Regions from separate parts of the Citricoccus sp. SGAir0253 genome, predicted to be linked through region 3. Evidence: riboswitches for the same ligand, from Rfam matches in the RefSeq annotation. Region 3 holds a riboswitch; each other region holds the start of a gene.

Region 1 (5,135 bases), 1.0 Mb from region 3:
CGAGGGCGGACAGGCCCAGCACCGCGAGCAGCTCGTCGGCGCGGGCCGCGGCCTCCTCGTCCGTGAACAGCCGCTGGCGGGTCCGCGGGTCGCGGGCGTGCCGCGGGCCGAACACCAACTCCTCCCGCACAGTGGTGGCCACGAACTGGTGCTCGGGCTCCTGGAAGACCGTGCCGATCCGGCTGACCAGGTCCGCGGCGCGCCAGCGGCCCGGGTCGTCCGGCAGCCGGTCCCCGTCGGCGCCCTTGAGCGCCGGCCCGGCGCGCAGGGTGCCGCCGTGGGCCGGCAGCAGCCCGGCGAGGGTGAGCAGCAGGGTGGACTTCCCGGCCCCGTTCGGCCCCGTCACGACGACGGCCTCCCCGGGTCCCACGGTGAGGTCCAGGTCTCGCTGGACCGGGACGGGCGGCGGGCCGAGCCGGCGTCGCCATCCCGGGCGCACCGGTTCGCGGGACACGGCCAGTCCCCGCGCCGCCAGCAGCCCCCCACCGGGCACCTGCAGGTCGATTCCGCCCCGGTCCGGGCCCGGAACGGGGCTTCGGCGGGGCGGATTCGACCGCTCGATGGCGGAGGGCGGGGCGGGGACCGGCTGGGGGACCACGCCCGGGACCCAGACGCCGGCGGCCGCCAGCTCCTCGCGCACGGCGCCCGGGCCGAGCAGCTCCGCGGGGGTCCCGTCGTGGCTGATCCCGCCGCCGGGCTCGAGGACGAGCAACCGGTCCACGTGCTCGGCCCACGTGCCCAGCCGGTGCTCCACGACCACGAGCGTGGCCCCCGTGGCCTCGACCACGGCGAGCACGGCGTCGCGGACCTCGAGCACCCCGGCGGGGTCCAGGTTCGCGGTCGGCTCGTCGAGCAGCACGAGCGGCGGGCGCATGGCCAGGATCCCGGCCAGCGCCATCCGCTGCTTCTGCCCGCCGGAGAGCCGGGCGGTGTCCCGGGACAGCGAGATGCCCTCGGCCTCGCCGAGCCCCACGGCGTCCAGCGCGCGGCGCACGCGCGCCCACGTCTCCTCCCGGGGCACGCACAGGTTCTCGGCCCCGAACGCCACGTCGTCCCCCACGCGGGAGAGGATGACCTGCGTCTCCGGGTCCTGCTGCACGAGCCCGGCGCGGCCCCGCAGCGCGTGCGTGGGCACCCCGTCCAGCAGCAGCCGGCCGGTCTCCTCGGACTCGTCCGCGGGGTCCAGCACTCCGGCCAGGGCGTACAGGAGGGTGGACTTGCCGGCCCCGGAGGGCCCCGCCAGCAGCACCCGCTGGCCGGCCGGCACCACGAGGTCCAGGCCGGCGACGGCGGCGCGCTCCCGGCCGGCGTGCCGCCAGCCCCAGCCGGAGGCCGTGATGGTGGCGCCGCCCGCCGGTCGGGCCGGCGCGCGTCCCTCCCGGACGGCGCCCGGCCGGGAGCCGGCCGAGCCCTGCAGCTGCGAGTCCCCCAGGGGCGGGGCCGGCGTCGGGGCCCGGCGCCGGGACGCGGGCGGCGACTGCACTGCCTCGGGCACGGATCAGGCCACCGGTTCCCGGTGCGCCCCGCGGGAGGCCAGGGCGGACAGCGCCCCGGTGGCCGCGAGGGCCCGGGTGGCGAGCCAGGACAGCAGGCCCGCGATGACCAGCCCGGAGACGCCCACGCAGGCGACGTAGATCCACTTCCACTCGAGGGTGTACTCGGGGAACCAGTTCTGGACGAAGGCGTCGTTGACGCCGCCGAACACGCCCGTGGCCAGGCCGGCGAGCAGCGCCACGGGCAGGGTGAAGCGGCGGTACAGGAAGGCCAGCAGCACCAGCTCGGCGCCGAGGCCCTGGACCAGCCCGGAGGCCAGCACGGTCAGGCCCCACTGGGAGCCCAGCAGGGCGGAGACGGCCGCGGCCACCAGCTCGGTGAACAGGGCCGCGCCGGGCCGGCGGATGACGAGACCGCCGAGCACGGCCGGGAACAGCCACATGCCGGCCACGAGCCCGGCCGAGGGCGGGAAGGCGAAGAACAGGCCGCCGATCCCGGCGTAGGCCAGGTTCCAGGCCCAGAAGATGACGCCGCTGGCCACGGCGATGACGGCGGCCACGACGATGTCCACCACGCGCCAGTTGCGGCGCGTGGGGACGGGCCGCCGGCCGGCGGCGGCGGTGCCGGTCCGGGCGGACCGGTCGGTGGGGTGGGTGTGGTGGGCGGGGCCCATGGTCGTCCTCCTCAAGGATCCAAGGAGGGGGGTGTACCCGGGAGGCCGGCACGGCACGGCCTGGGCCGTGCGGGATGCCCGCCCCGCGGTCCACCGGAGAACTCGACTTCCTTCGCCGGTGCTAGCCGGGGCAGGTTCGAGGGTCTGCGCTGCGCGCACTCTCAGCGCCGTGAGGCGCTCCCCTGTCGTTCCAGATGTGCGTCCATCATAGTCCACCCGGCCGGTCGGCGTCCGGGCGGAGGCCCACCTTCCATTGGGCCGCCACCGGGCGGGAGGGCCCGGCCGTCGGCCGCGCGGCGGGGCACTGCGCAGGAAATCGTTGCATTCCTCATTCATTGCCCCTAGGATGTGATGGCTGTCACAACGAAATAGCCGTTGACGTGCGGCGGGAGAGTCCCGTCCGTCATCCGGTCGGGCACCGTAGGAGCAATTTCCTCCCCGGGAAACTCTCAGGTCCCCGTACCGCCGCACCGAGGCATCTCTGGAAAGTAGCGCGGTCTCGCCCGTGCTCGCCGACGGAGCAGGTTCCCCCGGGTCCGGGTGGGGCGAAAACTCTCAGGCCGTGCAACAGAGGGGGAGGAACCCACCGACGACGCGGACACCGCGCAACCCCTGGAGTTCCTCGATGACCACTACCCAAGCACGTCCTGCGAGTGAGACCCCGCAGTCCCCGCACCTGGAGCGGGCGCTGTCCAACCGCCACATCCAGCTGATCGCGATCGGCGGGGCCATCGGCACCGGCCTGTTCATGGGCTCGGGCAAGACCATCTCGGTGGCCGGGCCCTCGGTGATCTTCGTCTACATGATCATCGGGTTCATGCTGTTCTTCGTCATGCGCGCCATGGGCGAGCTGCTGCTGAGCAACACCGAGTACAAGAGCTTCGCGGACTTCGCCGCGGACATCCTGGGCCCCTGGGCCGGGTTCTTCACCGGCTGGACCTACTGGTTCTGCTGGGTCGTCACCGGCATCGCCGACGTGGTCGCCATCGCCCACTACGTGTCCTTCTGGTGGGCCGAGCTGCCCCTGTGGATCCCCGCGGTGGTGTGCATCGTGCTGCTGGTGGGGCTGAACCTGCCCTCGGTCAAGGCCTTCGGCGAGACCGAGTTCTGGTTCGCCCTGGTCAAGATCGTGGCCATCCTGGCCCTGATCGTGGTGGGCCTGGTGATGATCATCACCGGCTTCGAGTCCGACGGCACCCGGGCGGCGTTCGCCAACCTGTGGACCGAGGGCGGGATGTTCCCCACCGGGTTCATGGGCTTCGTGGCCGGGTTCCAGATCGCCGTGTTCGCCTTCGTGGGCATCGAGCTGGTCGGCACCACCGCCGCCGAGGCCAAGGACCCCGAGAAGACCCTGCCCCGGGCGATCAACTCCATCCCGGTGCGCATCCTGCTGTTCTACGTCGGCGCCCTGGTCGTGCTGATGGCCGTCAAGCCCTGGACCGCCTACAGCGCCGAGGAGTCCCCCTTCGTGGGCATGTTCGCCCTGGCCGGGCTCGCCGGGGCCGCCGGGGTGGTCAACTTCATCGTGCTCACCTCCGCGACCTCCTCGGCGAACTCCGGGATCTACTCCACCTCCCGGATGATCTACGGCCTGGCCCAGGAGGGCGACGCCCCCCAGCGCTTCGCCCGCCTGTCCTCCCGGCAGGTGCCGCGCAACGCCCTGCTGTTCTCCTGCATGTTCCTGCTGGCCGGGGTCGCCCTGCTCTACGCCGAGGGCGGGGTCGCCGAGGCCTTCACCCTGGTCACCACCATCTCCGCGCTGTGCTTCATGTTCGTGTGGTCCATCATCCTGGTCAGCTACCTCGTCTACCGGCACCGCCGCCCCCACCTGCACGCGGCCAGCGCGTTCAAGATGCCCGGCGGGTCCTTCATGCCCTACGTGGTCCTCGGCTTCTTCGGATTCGTCGTCTGGGCCCTGACCACCCAGCCCGACACCCTGGCCGCCCTGCTGTCCACCCCGGCCTGGTTCCTCGCCCTCGGCGCCGGCTACCTCGTGCTGCGCCGCAACCCCGAGCACCAGGCCCTGCGCGCCGCCCACGACGCCAAGGTGGCCCGGGAGTACCAGCAACGCCACGCCACCACCGGCCAGCCCACCCCCACCCGCTGACCCCGGCGGAGGCCACCCCCTCCCGACCCGACGGGCGTCGGACCATCCGGTCCGGCACCCGTCGGCGTTTCCGGTCCGGCGCCCGTCGGCCTCTCCGGTCCGGCGCCCGTCGGCCTCTCCGGCCCGGCACCCACCGGTGCGTCCCGTCCGGCGCCCACCGGCGCAGGCGCGCGATGATGGGACCATGCGCCTGTGGACCCTGCACCCGAAGTACCTCGACCGCCCCGGCCTCACGGGCGGCTGGCGGGAGGCCCTGCTGGCCCAGGCCGTGCTGGCCGGACGGACCCGCGGCTACCGCTCCCACCCCCAGCTCGAGCGCTTCCGGGCGCACCCGGAACCGCTCGCCGCGGTGCGGGCCTATCTCGAGGCCCTCGCCGACGAGGCGCAGTCCCGAGGCTACCGCTTCGACCGGACGCGCATCGACCCCGCCCCGGTCGCGCCCGCGGCCCCGGAGTCCCCCCTCGGCCCGGCCGAGCCGGTCGAGGGCCCGGCCGAGCCGGTCGAGGGCCCGGCCGGGGGTGCCGTCGCCGGCGTCACCGGGGCACCGGCCCGGACACCGGCCGTGGCGCGGGTCCCCGCCACCGAGGGCCAGGTCCTGTACGAGTGGGAGCACCTGCTGGCCAAGCTGGCCCTGCGCAGCCCCGAGTGGGGCGCGCCGCTGGCGGACGTCACGGTGCCGGAGGTGCACCCGCTGTTCGTGGTGGTCCCGGGTCCCGTGGAGGCGTGGGAGCGGACGACGCCCGGCCGCGCTCGGCCCAGCGCTGCCAGGGGCGCGACTCGGCCCAGTTGAGGTCGAGGGTGCGCACGGCCCGGCGCATCCGGCGTCCCAGCTGGGCGCCCCCGCGCAGGGACCGGGCGGAG
Region 2 (5,135 bases), 980 kb from region 3:
CGGCGGATCTCCTCCTCGTCGCGCGAGGCGAGCTCGTTGGCGAGCATCACCTCGCTGATGCCCTTGCCGGTGGACCGGCAGTGCTCGAGCAGCTCGCGCGCCGTGGTGAAGGGGTGCGGCAGCGGGGCCTCCTCGGCCGGGCCGGCCTGGCCGGCGTCCTCCTCGCCCTCCTGGACGATGAAACCGCCGCCCACGGAGAACCAGGTCTCGTCCGCCAGGACGGCACCGTCCGCGGCCAGGGCCTGGAAGCGCATGCCGTTGGTGTGCCGGTCCAGGACGGTCAGCGGGTGCTGGACCATGTCCTCGACCGTGAACGGCAGGTCCTTCCCGGCCCCGAGGGCCGAGCAGAGGGCCAGCGTCCCGGTCGAGGCGATCGAGGCGAGGCGCTCCTCCACCTGGTCCGGGAGCACGACCTCGGGGTCGTAGCCCTCGAGGCCGAGCAGGATCGCGGTGAAGGTGCCGTGGCCGCGGCCGGTCGCGGCGAGCGAACCGTAGACGTCCACCCGCAGTCCCTCCGTGCGCTCCAGCAGCCCGCCCTCGGCGAGGGTCTGGGCGAAACGGCGGGCGGCCCGCATCGGTCCCACGGTGTGGGAGCTGGAGGGACCGATGCCGACGGTGAAGAGGTCGAAGACACTGATGGCCATGCTGCGACTCCTTACAGTCCGGGCGCCAGGGGCGCCAGTTCCGGGTACAGGGGGTGGGTGGTGGCCAGGGCGGTGACGCGGTCGCGCAGTCCGGCCAGGACGGTGTCGGGGACCTCGGTGCCGTTGGCGGCGGCGGTGGCCCCGGCGACCAGGGTGGCGGCGATGATCTCGGCGACCTCGGTGAAGGCGGCCTCGCCGAACCCGCGGGTGGCCAGGGCCGGGGTGCCGATCCGCAGCCCGGAGGTGACCATCGGCGGGCGCGGGTCGAACGGGACCGCGTTGCGGTTGATGGTGATCTCCACCTGCGCCAGCAGGTCCTCGCCCTGCCGGCCGTCCAGGGACGAGTCGCGCAGGTCCACCAGCACCAGGTGCACGTCGGTGCCCCCGGTCAGCACGGTGATCCCGTGCCCGGCCACGTCCTCAGCGGTGAGCCGCTCGGCCAGGATCCGCGCCCCGGCCAGGGTCCGGGCCTGCCGGTCGGCGAACGCCTGGCCGGCGGCGATCCGGAACGCGACCGCCTTGCCGGCGATCACGTGCTCCAGCGGCCCGCCCTGCTGGCCGGGGAACACCGCGGAGTTGACCTTCTTGGCGATCTCGGCGTCGTTGGTCAGGATGATCCCCCCGCGCGGGCCGGCCAGGGTCTTGTGCGTGGTGGAGGTCACCACGTGGGCGTGCGGGACCGGGTTCGGGTGCAGCCCGGTGGCCACCAGCCCGGCGAAGTGGGCCATGTCCACCATCAGGTACGCCCCGACCTCGTCGGCGATCGCCCGGAACGCGGCGAAGTCCAGCTGGCGGGGGTAGGCCGACCAGCCGGCCACGATCAGCTTGGGCCGGTGCGCCCGGGCCAGGGCGGCGACCTGGTCCATGTCCACCCGGTGGGTGGCCTCGTCCACCCCGTAGGCGACGATGTCGTAGAGCCGGCCGGAGAAGTTCAGGCGCATCCCGTGGGTCAGGTGCCCGCCGTGGGCCAGGTCCAGGCCCAGCACCGTGTCCCCGGGACGGATCAGCGCGTGCATCACCGAGGCGTTGGCCTGGGCCCCGGAGTGCGGCTGGACGTTGGCGAAGCCCGCCCCGAACAGGGCCTTGGCCCGCTCGATCGCGATCGTCTCGATCGCGTCCACGTGCTCGCACCCGCCGTAGTACCGCTTGCCCGGGTAGCCCTCGGCGTACTTGTTCGTCAGCACCGAGCCCTGGGCGGCCATCACCGCCGCGGCCGTGTGGTTCTCCGAGGCGATCATCTCCAGGCCCGAACGCTGCCGGTCCAGCTCGGCATCGATCAGCCCGGCCACCTCCGGATCCAGCTCCCCCAGCGACCGCGTCAACTCCGCCGGAACGGCGGTCATCTCCTGGTCGAGGACGCTCATGCCAGCTCACCGCCGTTGGCCTCGGCGTACTCCGCGGCGGACAGCAGCGGGCCCTCCTCGGACACCTCCACGGTGAACAGCCAGCCGGCGCCGTACGGGTCCTCGTTGACCAGGGCCGGGTTGTCCACGACCTGGTCGTTGACCTCCACCACCGTGCCGGTGACGGGGGTGAACAGCTCGGAGACGGACTTGGTGGACTCGATCTCGCCGCAGGTCTCGCCGGCGGTGACGGTGGAGCCGGCCTCGGGCAGGTCCACGTAGACGACGTCGCCGAGCGCGTCGGCGGCCACCTGGCTGATGCCGACGCGCGCCGGCGAGGCGCCGTCGATCCACTCGTGCTCGGCGGAATAGCGCAGTGCGGACAGGACAGTGCTCATGGGTGTTCCTCTCGGACGTGACGGTGAGGCTGGATCTGGAAGGGTTCAGGACACCGGGGCGCCGGCGCACGACCCGGACCCGCGGACCACGCAGCCCCCGGGACCCGGGGCGGAGCACGGCGCGGCGGACCCCGTCAGGGGCCGGGGCGCGCGGGCGGTCCACGGGCGGAGGGAGGTGATGGTCATCGGGGGAACTCCAGGTCTCTGCGCGGTCGCCCGCGGCGTCTGTGGTTCCTCCCCGATCTGTTGCGTGGCCTGAGAGTTTTCGTCCCTCCCGGAGGGGAGGGGGTTGCTCCGTCGGCGAGCCCGGAGTGACTCCGCGCTACTTTCCAGATGTGCCTCTGTGCGGCGGTACGGTTGCCTGAGAGTTTCCCGGGGAGGAATTGCTCCTTCGGCGCCCGACCAGTGCTGCTGGACGGGACTCTCCCGCCGCACGTCAACGGCCCTGCAGCCTGTGACTGCCCTCACAGCGTAGTCGCTCCCGCGCCTCCCGATCAACCGCGTCGCGTGCCACGGGCCCTCGGCGGGACACCATGGCGGCCCTCGACGCCGCTCCGGCGGCGGCCGGTCGCCCACCTCCCGGCGCCCCCCGGCGCCCGCCGTCACCGGCCGGCAGCACCGTCCCAGCGGCTGGCCCGCAGGGACGCGAGGCGGTCCGGCGCGCCCGCCAGGGCGGCGGCGTAGCCGTCCAGGGGCGCCTCGAGATGACGTACTGAGACGCGGTCCGCCGCGTAGCCGGTCGCCCGCGCCTTGAACAGCGCCTCCGACCGCGCCCACGCGGCAGCGCCGGCCGGGTCCTCCAGGTCGGCTGCGCGCTGGACGTCCACCCCCACGGGGCTGCCGGGGTCCAGGGCGACCACGACGAGCAGGCCGGAGTGGGACACGGAGACGTGCGGCACCGGGGGGGTCGGTCCGGCGCCGAGGATCCGTGGCGCGCCGTGGGGCCGGCCGCACTCGGGGCAGGTGCGGTCCACCGCCACCTCGGCGGGGGACTGGCCCAGGTGTTCGGCGACCGCCACGCGCAGCAGCGCCGCGGCGACGAGGGAGCGGGCCCGGTCCGCCGGGCGGTCGAGGGACTCGATCCGCCGGCGCTCGAGCGGGCTCAGGACGGGCAGCAGGCCGGCGTGCGCGGCGGTGAGCAGAGCCCACCGGATCTCCACCGTCATATTTACCTCGTGATTGCCTGGGCTATTTGGGGCAGGTTAGCCTAACCTATGTGACCCTGACCGCCGGGTCGACGCCATCCCCGGTGCTCGACCGTCCCACTCGTCCCTCGCTCGCGCCGCTCGCCGACCCCGTCCACGCCGACCGCCCGGCGGTGGTGTCCGCCTCCGGCCGGGCGATGTCCCACGCCGAGCTGGGCGCGGCCGTCGCCGGCCTCGCGGCGCGGCTGCCGGACGCGGCCGAGGGCCGCCGGCTCGTCCACCTGCCGCTGGGCCGGGACCTGCTGGGCGTGCTGTCCTACCTGGCCACCCTCGAGGCCGGCCACGTGGCGCTCGTGACGGCCGGCGAGGACCGGGCCTCCGCCGTGCTCGAGCGCTACGCCCCGGACGTCACGGCCACGGGGGATCCGGTGCGCCCCTTCGAGGTGCTGCAGGCGGCCCCGCGGCACCTGCTGCACCCGGACCTCGCGCTGCTGCTGAGCACCTCCGGGAGCACGGGCTCGCCGAAGCTCGTGCGGCTGTCCCATGCCAACCTGCACCACAACGCCGCCGCGATCGCCCAGGCCCTGGCGCTCACCGCCGAGGACCGGGCCATCACCTCGTTGCCGCTGCACTACACCTTCGGCCTCTCGGTGCTGCACTCCCACCTCGTGGCCGGCGCCTCCGTGGTGCTGCACGAGGGATCGGTGCTGGACGAGGACTTCTGGTCGGCGGTCGACGGGCTCGGCGTCACCACCCTGGCCGTCGTGCCGCACCTCGTGGAGCTGATGGAGACCACCGGTGCGCTGGACCGGCCGCACCCCTCGCTGCGCCTCGTGGCCCAGGCCGGCGGCCGGATGGGCCCGGAACGGGTGCTCCGCACGGCGACGCTGGGCGAGCGCCACGGCTGGGGGCTGTCCGTGATGTACGGCCAGACCGAGGCCACCGCCCGGATCTGCGTGCTGGACCCCGCCCTGGTCGCAGCGCACCCCGACTCGGTGGGCCGGCCGGTCGCGGACACGACCCTGCACCTGGACACGACCGTCCCCGAGGCCGCCGAGGGGGCCGGGGAGGTGGTGGTCCGCGGGCCGGGCGTCATGATGGGCTACGCCGAGCACCCGGACGACCTCGCCCTGGGCGCCATGCTGGACGAACTGCGCACGGGCGACCTGGGGGGCATCGGCCCCGACGGCCTGCTCCGGCTGGTCGGCCGGCGCTCCGGCTTCACCAAGGTCATGGGCGTGCGGATCGACGTCGGCACGGTCGAGGACCGGCTGGACACGGCCGGGTACCGCGCGTGCGTGGGCGGGGACGGCAGCCGGCTCACCGTGGCCGTCGAGCCCGTGGCCGGGCGAGCGGACCGCGAGGTGTCCACCGAGGTGCGCCGGCTCGCCGGCACCGCCTCCGGGCTCGGCCCGGCGGCCGTCGCCGTCGCCGTCGCGCCCCTGCCCCGGCTGCCCAACGGCAAGGTGGACCGCCCCGCCAGCGCGGCCCTGGTGCGCTCCGTCGCGGAGCAGGCCACGGCGCCCGACGCCGGCCCGCGCACCGCGGCCCCGGCCGCACCGGGACCCCGGGGGACGGCTCCGGAACAGGACCGCGCGCCGGCTG
Region 3 (5,135 bases):
GTTGGCGTTCAGCAGCGCGTACCGGGTCGCGTCGGTGAGCCCCTCCGGGCCCATCAGGTGCAGGTAGGCCCACGAGATGGGCATCACGCCGGCCGAGCCGTAGGGAGCCGAGGTGATCGGCGCCTCCGCGCTCGGCAGGAACGGCTTGAGGTGCTCGGCCACGGCCACCGGGCCGACGCCCGGGCCACCGCCGCCGTGCGGGATGCAGAACGTCTTGTGCAGGTTCAGGTGGGACACGTCGCCGCCGAACCGGCCCGGCTGGGCGAGGCCGACCAGGGCGTTGAGGTTGGCGCCGTCGATGTACACCTGGCCGCCGGCGTCGTGCACCTTGCGGCACACCTCGCGCACGTCGGCGTCGTACACGCCGTGCGTGGACGGGTAGGTGATCATGATGGCCGCCACGCGCCCGGCGTTGGCCTCGAGCTTGGCGTCCAGGTCGGCGCTGTCGATGGTGCCGTCCTCGGCGGTCTTGACCACGATGACCTTCAGCCCGGCCAGGACCGCGGAGGCGGCGTTGGTGCCGTGCGCGGAGGCGGGGATGAGGCAGATGTCCCGCTCGCCCTCGCCGTTGCCCAGGTGGTACTGGCGGATGGCCAGCAGGCCGGCGTACTCGCCCTGCGAGCCAGCGTTCGGCTGGATGGAGACCCCGGCGTAGCCGGTGATCTCGGCGAGCTTCTCCTCCAGGTCGTTCAGCAGGTACCGCCAGCCCTCGGTCTGGTGGTCCGGGGCGAACGGGTGGATGGAGCAGAACTCGGGCCACGAGATGGACTCCATCTCGGCGGTGGCGTTGAGCTTCATGGTGCACGAGCCCAGGGGGATCATGGTGCGGTCCAGCGCCAGGTCGTAGCCGGACAGGCGCTTGAGGTAGCGCAGCATCTGGGTCTCGGACCGGTAGGTGTTGAACACCGGGTGGGTCATGTACTCGCTCGAGCGCTGCAGCTCCGCCGGGATGTGCCCGGTGGTGGAGCCGGTGCCCGGGGTGCCGGTGTCCCCGGCCTCGCCGGCGCCGACGCCGGCGGGCAGGGAGTCGGCGGGGGCGCCGAAGGCGGAGAGCACGGCCAGCAGGTCCTGGTCCGTGGTGGTCTCGTCACAGGAGATGCCGACGGTGCCGGCGTCCACGAACCGCAGGTTCACGCCGGCGGCCTCGGCCGCGTTGACCACGGTGCGGGCCAGGCCCGGGACGGAGACCTGCAGGGTGTCGAAGAAGGCGTCCTGGCCCAACTGGAACCCGGCCGAGCGCAGCGCGGCGGCGAGGCGGGAGGCCTGGCGGTGGGCGTGCTCGGCGATCGCGCGGATGCCCTCCGGGCCGTGGTAGACGGCGAACATCGAGGCGGTGATCGCCAGCAGCGCCTGGGCGGTGCAGATGTTGGAGGTGGCCTTCTCGCGGCGGATGTGCTGCTCACGGGTCTGCAGGGCCAGGCGGTAGGCCGGGCGGCCGGCGGCGTCCTGGGACACGCCCACGAGGCGGCCCGGGAGCTGGCGCTCGAGGCCCTTGTGGACGGCCATGTAGGCGGCGTGCGGGCCGCCGAAGAACAGCGGCACGCCGAAGCGCTGGGTGTTGCCGATCGCGATGTCCGCGCCCTGCTCGCCCGGGGGGACGACCAGCGCGAGCGAGAGCAGGTCGGCGGCGATGGCGACCATGCCGCCGCGCTCCTTGGCGGCGGCGATGGCGGGGGCGTGGTCGTGCAGCTTGCCGGAGTCACCGGGCTGCTGCAGCAGGATGCCGCACAGGCCCTTCTCGTCCAGGTCCGCGGAGAGCTCCTCCGGCAGGCCGGCGGAGAGGTCGGCGACGCGCACGTCCAGGCCGACGGCCTGGGCGCGGCCCTCGACCACGGCGCGGGTCTGCGGGTACAGGTCGGCGTCGATCAGGGTGATGCCGTTGCCGTTCTTGCGGTTGCCGCGGTGCATCAGCAGCACGGCCTCGGCGGCGGCGGAGGCCTCGTCCAGCAGGGAGGCGTTGGCGATCTCCAGGCCGGTGAGGTCGGCGACCATGGTCTGGAAGTTCAGCAGGGCCTCGAGGCGGCCCTGGGAGATCTCCGGCTGGTACGGGGTGTAGGCGGTGTACCAGGCCGGGTTCTCCAGCACCTTGCGCAGCACGACCGGCGGCGTGACGGTGTCGAAGAAGCCCTGGCCGAGCATCTGGGTCTTGACCACGTTGCGGTTGGCGATGGAGCGCAGCTCCTCCAGGACGGCCGCCTCGGTCATGGCCTCGGGGAGGTCCAGGGGCTCCTGCTGGCGGATGTCCGCCGGCACGGCGGCGTCCACGAGGGCCTCGAGCGAGTCGTAGCCGAGGTAGGACAGCATCTCCTCGGCGTCCGAGGCACGGGGGCCGATGTGGCGGCTGGTGAACGGCGCGGAGGCCGCGTCCCGCGGCTCGTGGCGCGGGCCCGCGGTGGGCGCGGCGATCGGGCTGACGATGGCATTCATGGGGTTCTCCTCCAGAGCACAGGGGGCACGGACCGGTCCCTCCCCGCTCTGTCATGAACCTGAGAGATTCCGCCCGCATCTGGAGGATGCGGGCTTGCACCGTCGGTGGCCGTGGCAAAGGGAGCCGGGCACTTTTCAGAGACGCCGTTCCCATCGCGGTACGGGGGCCTGAGAGATTCTCGGGGAGAACTTGCTCCTTCGGCGGCCGGACCGCGGTCCCGGGCGGCGTGCCCGGGGTCCTCGGCGCCGGCACTCTCCCGCGCTGGGCGTGTGGCGTGCATCCCATTCTGGCACAGCCGGGGCGATGTCGCCTCTCCCTGTTGCGGCCGGGGACGGACGGCTCAGAAGACGGGCAGCCCGCCGGTGACCCCCACCACCGTGCCGGAGACGAAGCTCGCCTCGGCCGGACTGGCGAGGAACACGTAGGCCCCGGCGAGCTCCGCCGGCTGGCCGATCCGGCCCAGCGGGGTGTCGGCGCCCATGTGGGAGACCGCTTCCGGGGTCTTGGTGGCCGGCTGCAGCGGGGTCCAGACCGGGCCGGGGGCCACCGCGTTGACCCGGATGCCCCTCGGCCCGAGTTCGCCGGCGAGGTTCGCCGTGACGTTGTTCAGGGCCGCCTTGGTGGCCGCGTAGTCGATCATCGTCTCGGAGGGCTGGTAGGCCTGCACCGACGTCGTGTTGATGACGCAGTCCCCCGCCCCCAGGTGCGGCACGCACGCCCGGGTGAGCCACAGCGTGCCGTAGAGGTTGGTGCGCACGGCCCGCTCGAGGTCCTCCGTCCGCAGCCCCTCGATCCCGGGCTCGCCGCGCGCCCAGTGGTACCCGGCGTTGTTGACGAGGATGTTCAGCCCGCCGAGGCCGGCCACGGCCTCCGCGGCGATCCGCTCGCACTCGCGCTCGTCGCGCAGGTCCCCGGGCACGGTCACCGCGGTGCGCCCCGCCTTGTCGATCCACCCGACCACGTCCTGGGCGTCCTCCTCCTCCTCGGGGAGGTAGGTGATGGCCACGTCCGCGCCCTCCCGGGCGAAGGCGATCGCCACCGCCCGGCCGATGCCGGAGTCACCGCCCGAGATGAGGGCCTTCAGCCCCTCGAGCCGGCCCCGGCCGACCCAGCTGGACTCCCCGTGGTCCGGCACGGGGTCCATCGCCGCGGTCAGCCCCGGCGGCTCCTGCTGCTGGGGCGGCATGGTGCCGTCCCGTCCCGCCATCGACTGCGCGTGCCGGGCCACCTGCGGTTCCTCGTGGTGGGTCATCGCCGCTCCCTCCGTCGTCGTCCGCGGGGCCGGCGCGCCGCCGCCCCTCCCCTGGCACCCTAGGCCGCGGGGCCACCGCCCGGAACACCTGTGCCCCCGCCCACCTCACCCGCTGTTCCAGAGCGGGTCCCCGGGTGCGAGAGTAGGGGCATGCCCGTCTTCGAACGCCGCGCCCTGCTCCCCCACCGCCGCTCGGACGTCTTCGCCTGGTTCACCCGCCCCGGCGCGCTAGTCCGCCTCACCCCGCCGTTCGCCGGCAGCGTCCGGCAGGAGCCGGACGGGATCGACGTCGGCTCGGTCGCCCGGCTCGGCATCGGCGTCCCCGGCTCGCTGGGCCTGGGACTGGAGTCCGCGGCCGGGCTGGCCCGCACCGTCCTGCCCGTGCGGCTGCCCGCGTGGCTCTCCCCGGAGGTGCCCTGGACGGCCCGGCACACCGCCCTCGAGCCGGACCGCATGTTCCGGGACGAGATGGCCTCCGGCCCGCTGCGCTCGTGGGTGCACACCCACTCCTTCGAGGACGCGGCCCCGGGCGAGGCGGACGCCCCGGACGGCTCCCCGGGCTGCCTCATGGTGGACCACGTCGAGTACGAGCTGCCCGGCACCTCGCTCCTGGACCGGGCCGGCCGGCTGGGCGTGCGCACCGGCCGGTGGACCCGGGAGCAGTTCGAGGCCGAACTCGACCGCCAGTTCGCCTACCGGCACGAGCAGCTGCGCGCCGACCTGGACTTCCACGCCGCGCACGCCGCCGGGGACGGGGCGGGCCGGTCCCTGACGATCGCCATGTCCGGGGCCAGCGGCCTGATCGGGAGCCAGCTCGCGGCCCTGCTCGGCGGCGGCGGCCACCGGGTCGTCCCGCTCGTGCGGCCCGGCCGCACCCCCACCACGCCCCGCGGCATGGGGATCACGTGGGACCCGGCCGCCGGGGTCCTGGACCCGGAGCAGCTGCGCCGGGCCGACGTCGTCGTGAACCTCTCCGGGGAGACCATCGGCGGGCGGATGACCGAGGCCCACCGGGCCGAGGTGCTGCGGTCCCGGCAGGCGTCCACGTCCCTGCTGGCGCGCACGCTCGCGGACCTCGCGGCGGACGGCCGGCGGCGCGCGCTCGTCAGCGCCTCCGGGATCGGCTACTACGGGGCCGACGCCGGCGCCGGCCCCGACGGCGAGGGGCTGCGGGAGACCGACCCGGCCGGGACCGACTTCCTGGCCGACGTGTGCCGGCAGTGGGAGGGCGCGACGGCGCCCGCCGCCGAGTCGGGGGTGCGCACGGCCATGATCCGCACCGGACTGGTGCAGACCCCGGCCGGCGGGATCCTGCAGCAGGTCCTGCCCCTGTTCGTCGTCGGCGCGGGCGGCCCGCTGGGCACCGGCGGCCCGCTCGGCGGCCAGGACCGGGACCCGTGGCAGAGCTGGATCTCGATCGACGACATCGTGGGCCTGTACGCCCACGCCGTGCTC
Region 4 (5,135 bases), 300 kb from region 3:
GGCACTGGCCTTCCCGGCCGTCACGGTGACACAGTGGCGGGAGGAGACCGCACCCGGACGGAAGGACCCCACGCATGGCGAAATACCTGATCATCGGCGGACACGGCAAGGTCGCCCTGCTCACCGCTCCCCTGCTGGCCCGCGAGGGGCACGAGGTCACGGCCGTGATCCGCAATCCGGAGCACGCCGGGGACGTGGAGGCCGCGGGCGCCACCCCGCTCGTGCTGGACGTGGAGACCGCCTCGCAGGACGAGCTGGCGAGCGCGTTCGCCGGCCAGGACGCGATCGTCTGGTCGGCCGGGGCCGGCGGGGGCGACCCGCGGCGCACCTACGCGGTGGACCGGGACGCCGCCATCCGGTCCATGGACGCCGCCGAGCAGGCCGGCGTGCGGCGCTACGTCATGGTGTCCTACCTGGGCGCCCGTCCGGACCACGGCATCCCGGAGGACGACTCCTTCCACGCGTACGCCGAGGCCAAGGCTGCCGCGGACGAGCACCTGCGCCGCTCCGGGCTGGACTGGACCATCCTCGGCCCGGGCGCGCTGACGCTGGACGAGCCCACGGGCCGGATCCGGCTCGCGAGCCCGGAGTCGGTCGGCGAGCGCCGGGAGACCTCGCGCGGCAACGTCGCCGAGGCGATCCGCGTGGTGCTGGCCGCCGAGCACGCCGTCGGCCACCAGTACGAGTTCGTGGACGGCGAGGAGCCCATCGTCGCCGCCGTCGCCGCCTCCTGAGTCCCCGGCCCCCGCCGGAGTACCCACCCCCCAGCCGTCCCAGCCGTCCCAGCCGTCCCAGCCGTCCCAGCCGTCCGAGGAGGACGCCATGCCCCAGTTCATGATCTCCGTCTGGCACGCCCCCGGCATCCAGCAGCGGCCCACGGGCCCCTACGGATCCGAGGAGGAGATGCAGGCGGCGTTCCAGGCCGTCGGCGAGTTCAACGAGCAGCTCCAGGCCGAGGGGGCCTGGGTCTTCGCCTGCGGGCTGGACGCCCCGGAGCTGGCCTCCGTGGTGGACGGCCGGCGGGAGGAGCCACGGGTCACCCAGGGTCCGCTCGCGAAGTCCATGGAGTCCATGGGCGGGTTCTGGATCGTGGAGGCCTCGGGGCCCGAGCAGGCGCGGGAGATCGCCACCCGCGCCTCGCGGGCGTGCGGCCAGCGCGTGGAGCTCCGGCCCCTCCAGGGCTGAGCGCCGCCGTCGGGCGCGCCCGAGCGCCTCCCGCCGGGGACCGGCTCAGCCGACGAGGCCGAGCAGGATCCCGCCCACGGCCACCACTCCGGCGACCACCACGAACACGTTGGACAGCGCGCCGCGGAAGGGCGCCAGGGCGGGCACCTTCCGGATGGCGTACATGGGCATCAGGTAGAGCACGGCGGCGATGACCGGCCCGGCCAACGACTCGATGAGCCCCAGGATGCTCGGGTTGAGCACGCCCGCCAGCCACGTGCTGGCGATGAGGAACACGCTGATGCCGATCCGCAGGGCGCGGTCGGGGATGCGCCGGGCCTGCGGGTCCACCATGCCGCGCACGATGCCCTGGGCGCCCTCGAAGGCGCCGAGCCAGTGGCCGAAGAAGGACGAGCCGATCGCGGTCACGGCCACCGCGGGGCCCAGCCAGGCGATGACCGGCAGGCCCATGACGTTGGCCAGGTGCGAGAGCACGGGCAGGTTGGCGTCCTTGGCCTCCTGCAGCCCCTCCGGGCCGAGGGCGAGCACGCAGGACCACACGAAGCCCATGGTGAAGACCACCAGCAGGGTCGCGGTGACGCGCAGGATGGAGGAGGCCTTCCGCACCGAGCCCGCGCCGTACTCGCGGCGCAGGGACAGGGAGAACTGGGAGATCGCCGGGGAGTGGTTGAAGGCGAAGACGAGCACCGGGATCATCAGCCACAGGGACATCCCGAAGTCGCCCGCGGCGGGCACGGCGCCGAAGCCCTCGAGGGACCAGGACGGGATCAGCAGCAGGGTGACGGCGAACAGCACGGCGATCAGCGGGTAGACGAGCCACTGGGTGACCACCAGCATGACGCGCTGGCCGGCCACCATCACGGCGGACATCAGCAGCACGAGCACCCCGGACAGCAGCCAGCGCGGCCACGGGTCCAGACCGAGCTGGTTCACCATGAGGCTGTCCACGGTGTTGGTGATGCCCACGCCGTAGATCAGCACGATCGGGAAGATCGCCAGGAAGTACAGGACGGTGACCACGCGGCCGGCGGCCGGGCCGAAGTAGTCCGCCACCACGCCGGTGATGTCCCGGTCCGGGCGCGGGGAGGCGCACACCATGCGGGACAGGGCGCGGTGGGAGAGGTAGGTCATGGGCCAGATCAGCACCGTGGCGACCAGCAGCGGCCACAGCCCGCCCAGGCCGGCGTTGATCGGCAGGAACAGCACGCCGGCGCCCACGGCAGTGCCGAACAGCCCGATCGTCCAGCTCGTGTCGAAGCGGTTCCAGCGCGGCGCGGCGGGACTGTCGGCGGCGGGGCCGGCCGCGGTGCCGCCGGCTCGGCCCTCGCGGACGAGGGTGGCGGTCGGCGCGGCGGGGCCGGCGTCGGTCCCGACGGCGGCCGGGCCGGCCTCGGTCCCGGTGGCGGGCCCGGTGGGGCGGGGTTCCATGGGTACTCCTCAGGTGGACGGGGGACGGTCGGTCCCTGCGTGTCCTCCCCGCTCTGTCCGTGGACCTGAGAGTGTTCGCGCCGCTCCGCCCGTTGCCGGGCGGCCCGCTTGCCCCGTCGGTGGCCGCGCGTGGGTGTGGCGGCGCTCTCCAGAGGTGCCCAGCGGTCCGGTACGGGTGCCTGTGAGTTTCCCGGGGAGGGCTTGCTCCGTCGGCGTCGCGCATCCGGGTGGAGCGGGATCTCTCCCGGACCGCTCAGTGGCTGATTCCGGGAGGACACTGTAATGCGCCTCACACGCGGGGGCGAATTCGCGCATCCGCCGCCGGGGGCGTATAAGCCGGTCCGGAGGCGCGGCCGGGCGGGCCGGTGCGGCGCTCAGTCCTGGTGCAGGCAGATGAGGTTGCCCACCGTGTCGTCCACCAGCGCGTCCGTGCCGCCGTACTGCTGCCGGGTCGGCTCCATGACCACGCGGGCGCCGCGGGCCCGGACCTGCTCGAACTCCTCGGCACCGCCGGTCAGGGTCATCGCGAAGGCGGGTCTCCCCGCCGCGCGGGTCTCCTCCTGGTAGGCCCGCGCGGCACCCTCCGCACGGCCGAGCACCAGCGAGGCGCCGCCGTCGGGCCCCGGGGCGCGCAGCGAGAGCCAGCGGAAGTCCCCGGCGGCGTAGTCGGTCTCCACCTCGAGACCGAGCACCTCGGTGTAGAACCTCTTGGCGGCGTCCTGGTCGTCGACGAGCAGGTGGGCCTGGGTGATCTTCATGGGCTGGTCCTCTCCGCAGGGCCGCGCTGCCGCGGCGTCACCCCCTAGTGTGGTGGCGGGGCACCGGCCCCGCCACCACATCCGCCACCACGTCCGCCACCACGGCACCCGGGAGGACCACGTCATGAGGATCGGCATCGTCATCGGATCGGTTCGCGAGGGGCGCCTGGGCGCATCGGTCGGCGACTGGGTGGCCGCCCGGGCCCGCGCGCTGGACGCCGGCGCGGAGGTGGAGTGGGAGGTGCTGGACCTCAAGGACTTCGACCTGCCCCTGATGACGGACGAGGACTGGGCGCAGGCCGAGGACGGGCCGGCCGAGGTGCACCGCTGGCGGGACGCCGTCGCGGCCTGCGACGGCTTCGTGTTCATCACCCCCGAGTACAACCGGAACATCCCGGGCGCGTTCAAGAACGCCTACGACCTGCTCTCGCGCCAGTGGATGGACAAGACGCTGGCGATCGTGGCCTACGGCGGCCTCGGCGGCGTGCGGGCCAACGAGGCCTGGCGGATCACCACCGCCGCGTACAACATGCACGTGGTGGGCGACTCCGTGAACCTCGTGCGGCGCACGGACTTCCCGGGCGGCGAGCTGGCCCTGACCGACCACCATGACCGCTCCCTGGCCAAGGTCCTGCACCGGCTCGTGGAGCTCACGCGCGCCGTGACCCCCGCGCGCGCCGAGCGCGCCGCCGTGCGCGGCTGAGCCCGGCGGGATCCCATGGACTCCCCCGCACCGGTGCGGACGGCGCCGGGCCGCCTCCCCACCCCCGGGGCACGGCCCGGGGATCGGGAGGACCGGTGACGCGCCCGACGCCGGCCCCGCCGCCCCCCGTGCCCCTGCACACCGAGCGACTCGTGCTGCGCTACGTCCGCGAGGCGGACGCCCCGGCCCTGCTGCGCTACTACCGCCGCGAGGACACCACCCGGTACCTGCTGGACGGCCCGTGGGACGGGGAGAAGGCCCACCGGGAGGCGTCGCTGCGCTCGGGCCGGCTGCACATCGAGGCCGCCGGGTTCGCCGTGTGCCTCGTCGCCGAGGAGGTGCCCCCGGCGGTCCCGCCGGCGCCGGCGGGCGCCGTCGTCGGGGACCTGTCCCTGTGGGCCGTGGACGGGACGCTGTCCCTCGGCGAGGTCAGCTGGGTGTTCGACCCGGACGCGGGCGGCCGCGGGCTGGCCACGGAGGCGGCGGGAGCCCTGCTGGACCTCGCGTTCGGGCACTACGGCATGCACCGGGTGCGGGCGCGGATGGACGCCCGCAACACCGCCTCGGCGCGGCTCTGCGAGCGCCTGGGGTTCCGGCGCGAGGGGCTGCTGCGCCAGGACTGGCTCATCAAGGGCGAGTGGACGGACACCCTCGTCTACGGGCTGCTCGCCGCGGAGTGGCGGGGCGGTCCGGGGGCCTGAGCCCCTGGACCGGGCTCAGAGGGTCTGGGGGCGCCGCCGCCGCACCGCGCGGCCCGTGCGCCCCAGCACCTGCTCCTGGCGGGAGGCGCCCGGGGCCACGGGCACGGCCTCCTTGAAGATGCCGGGGGCGTAGGCGGCCTGGCCGTAGCCGTCCACGGCGGCATCGACCTCGGCGAGCTCCTCGTCCGTGAGGCGGTGGTCCTCGCCCTGCGAGGTCGCCAGGTCCCAGCGGTGGACGATGAGGTCCATGCCGTAGAAGTCGAGCAGCACCTGGCCCACCGTCGAGTCCCCGAACGGCGTCTCCAGCGGCCGGGACACGAGGTCCCCGTCCCGCACCAGGGCGGCCATGGCCGCGGCGTG

The links. Region 3 has a riboswitch for glycine ahead of gcvP (aminomethyl-transferring glycine dehydrogenase). Riboswitches for the same ligand answer to the same signal wherever they lie in the genome.
Region 1: it holds a riboswitch for glycine, as region 3 does, so the genes downstream of both, cycA (D-serine/D-alanine/glycine transporter) here and gcvP (aminomethyl-transferring glycine dehydrogenase) in region 3, are expected to answer to the same signal.
Region 2: it holds a riboswitch for glycine, as region 3 does, so the genes downstream of both, gcvH (glycine cleavage system protein GcvH) here and gcvP (aminomethyl-transferring glycine dehydrogenase) in region 3, are expected to answer to the same signal.
Region 4: it holds a riboswitch for glycine, as region 3 does, so the genes downstream of both, E7744_RS14210 (HAAAP family serine/threonine permease) here and gcvP (aminomethyl-transferring glycine dehydrogenase) in region 3, are expected to answer to the same signal.

What each region holds. Positions count from the first base shown of each region.
Region 1 is NZ_CP039424.1:651,709-656,843, reverse strand. It holds gene E7744_RS02980 (ABC transporter ATP-binding protein) at 1-1,339, opposite strand, end outside; gene E7744_RS02975 (ECF transporter S component) at 1,499-2,167, opposite strand; TPP riboswitch at 2,258-2,361, opposite strand; glycine riboswitch at 2,544-2,642, shown strand; gene cycA (D-serine/D-alanine/glycine transporter) at 2,793-4,274, shown strand; gene E7744_RS02965 (pyrimidine dimer DNA glycosylase/endonuclease V) at 4,459-5,064, shown strand.
Region 2 is NZ_CP039424.1:1,971,636-1,976,770, reverse strand. It holds gene E7744_RS08735 (L-serine ammonia-lyase) at 1-644, opposite strand, end outside; gene glyA (serine hydroxymethyltransferase) at 656-2,008, opposite strand; gene gcvH (glycine cleavage system protein GcvH) at 2,005-2,385, opposite strand; glycine riboswitch at 2,725-2,824, opposite strand; gene E7744_RS08720 (4'-phosphopantetheinyl transferase superfamily protein) at 2,988-3,551, opposite strand; gene E7744_RS08715 (AMP-binding protein) at 3,602-5,135, shown strand, end outside.
Region 3 is NZ_CP039424.1:2,952,793-2,957,927, forward strand. It holds gene gcvP (aminomethyl-transferring glycine dehydrogenase) at 1-2,427, opposite strand, end outside; glycine riboswitch at 2,574-2,697, opposite strand; gene E7744_RS12905 (SDR family oxidoreductase) at 2,769-3,680, opposite strand; gene E7744_RS12910 (TIGR01777 family oxidoreductase) at 3,831-5,135, shown strand, end outside.
Region 4 is NZ_CP039424.1:3,248,047-3,253,181, forward strand. It holds gene E7744_RS14200 (SDR family oxidoreductase) at 75-734, shown strand; gene E7744_RS14205 (YciI family protein) at 823-1,185, shown strand; gene E7744_RS14210 (HAAAP family serine/threonine permease) at 1,231-2,613, opposite strand; glycine riboswitch at 2,771-2,870, opposite strand; gene E7744_RS14215 (VOC family protein) at 2,988-3,371, opposite strand; gene E7744_RS14220 (NADPH-dependent FMN reductase) at 3,496-4,074, shown strand; gene E7744_RS14225 (GNAT family N-acetyltransferase) at 4,170-4,775, shown strand; gene E7744_RS14230 (maleylpyruvate isomerase N-terminal domain-containing protein) at 4,791-5,135, opposite strand, start outside.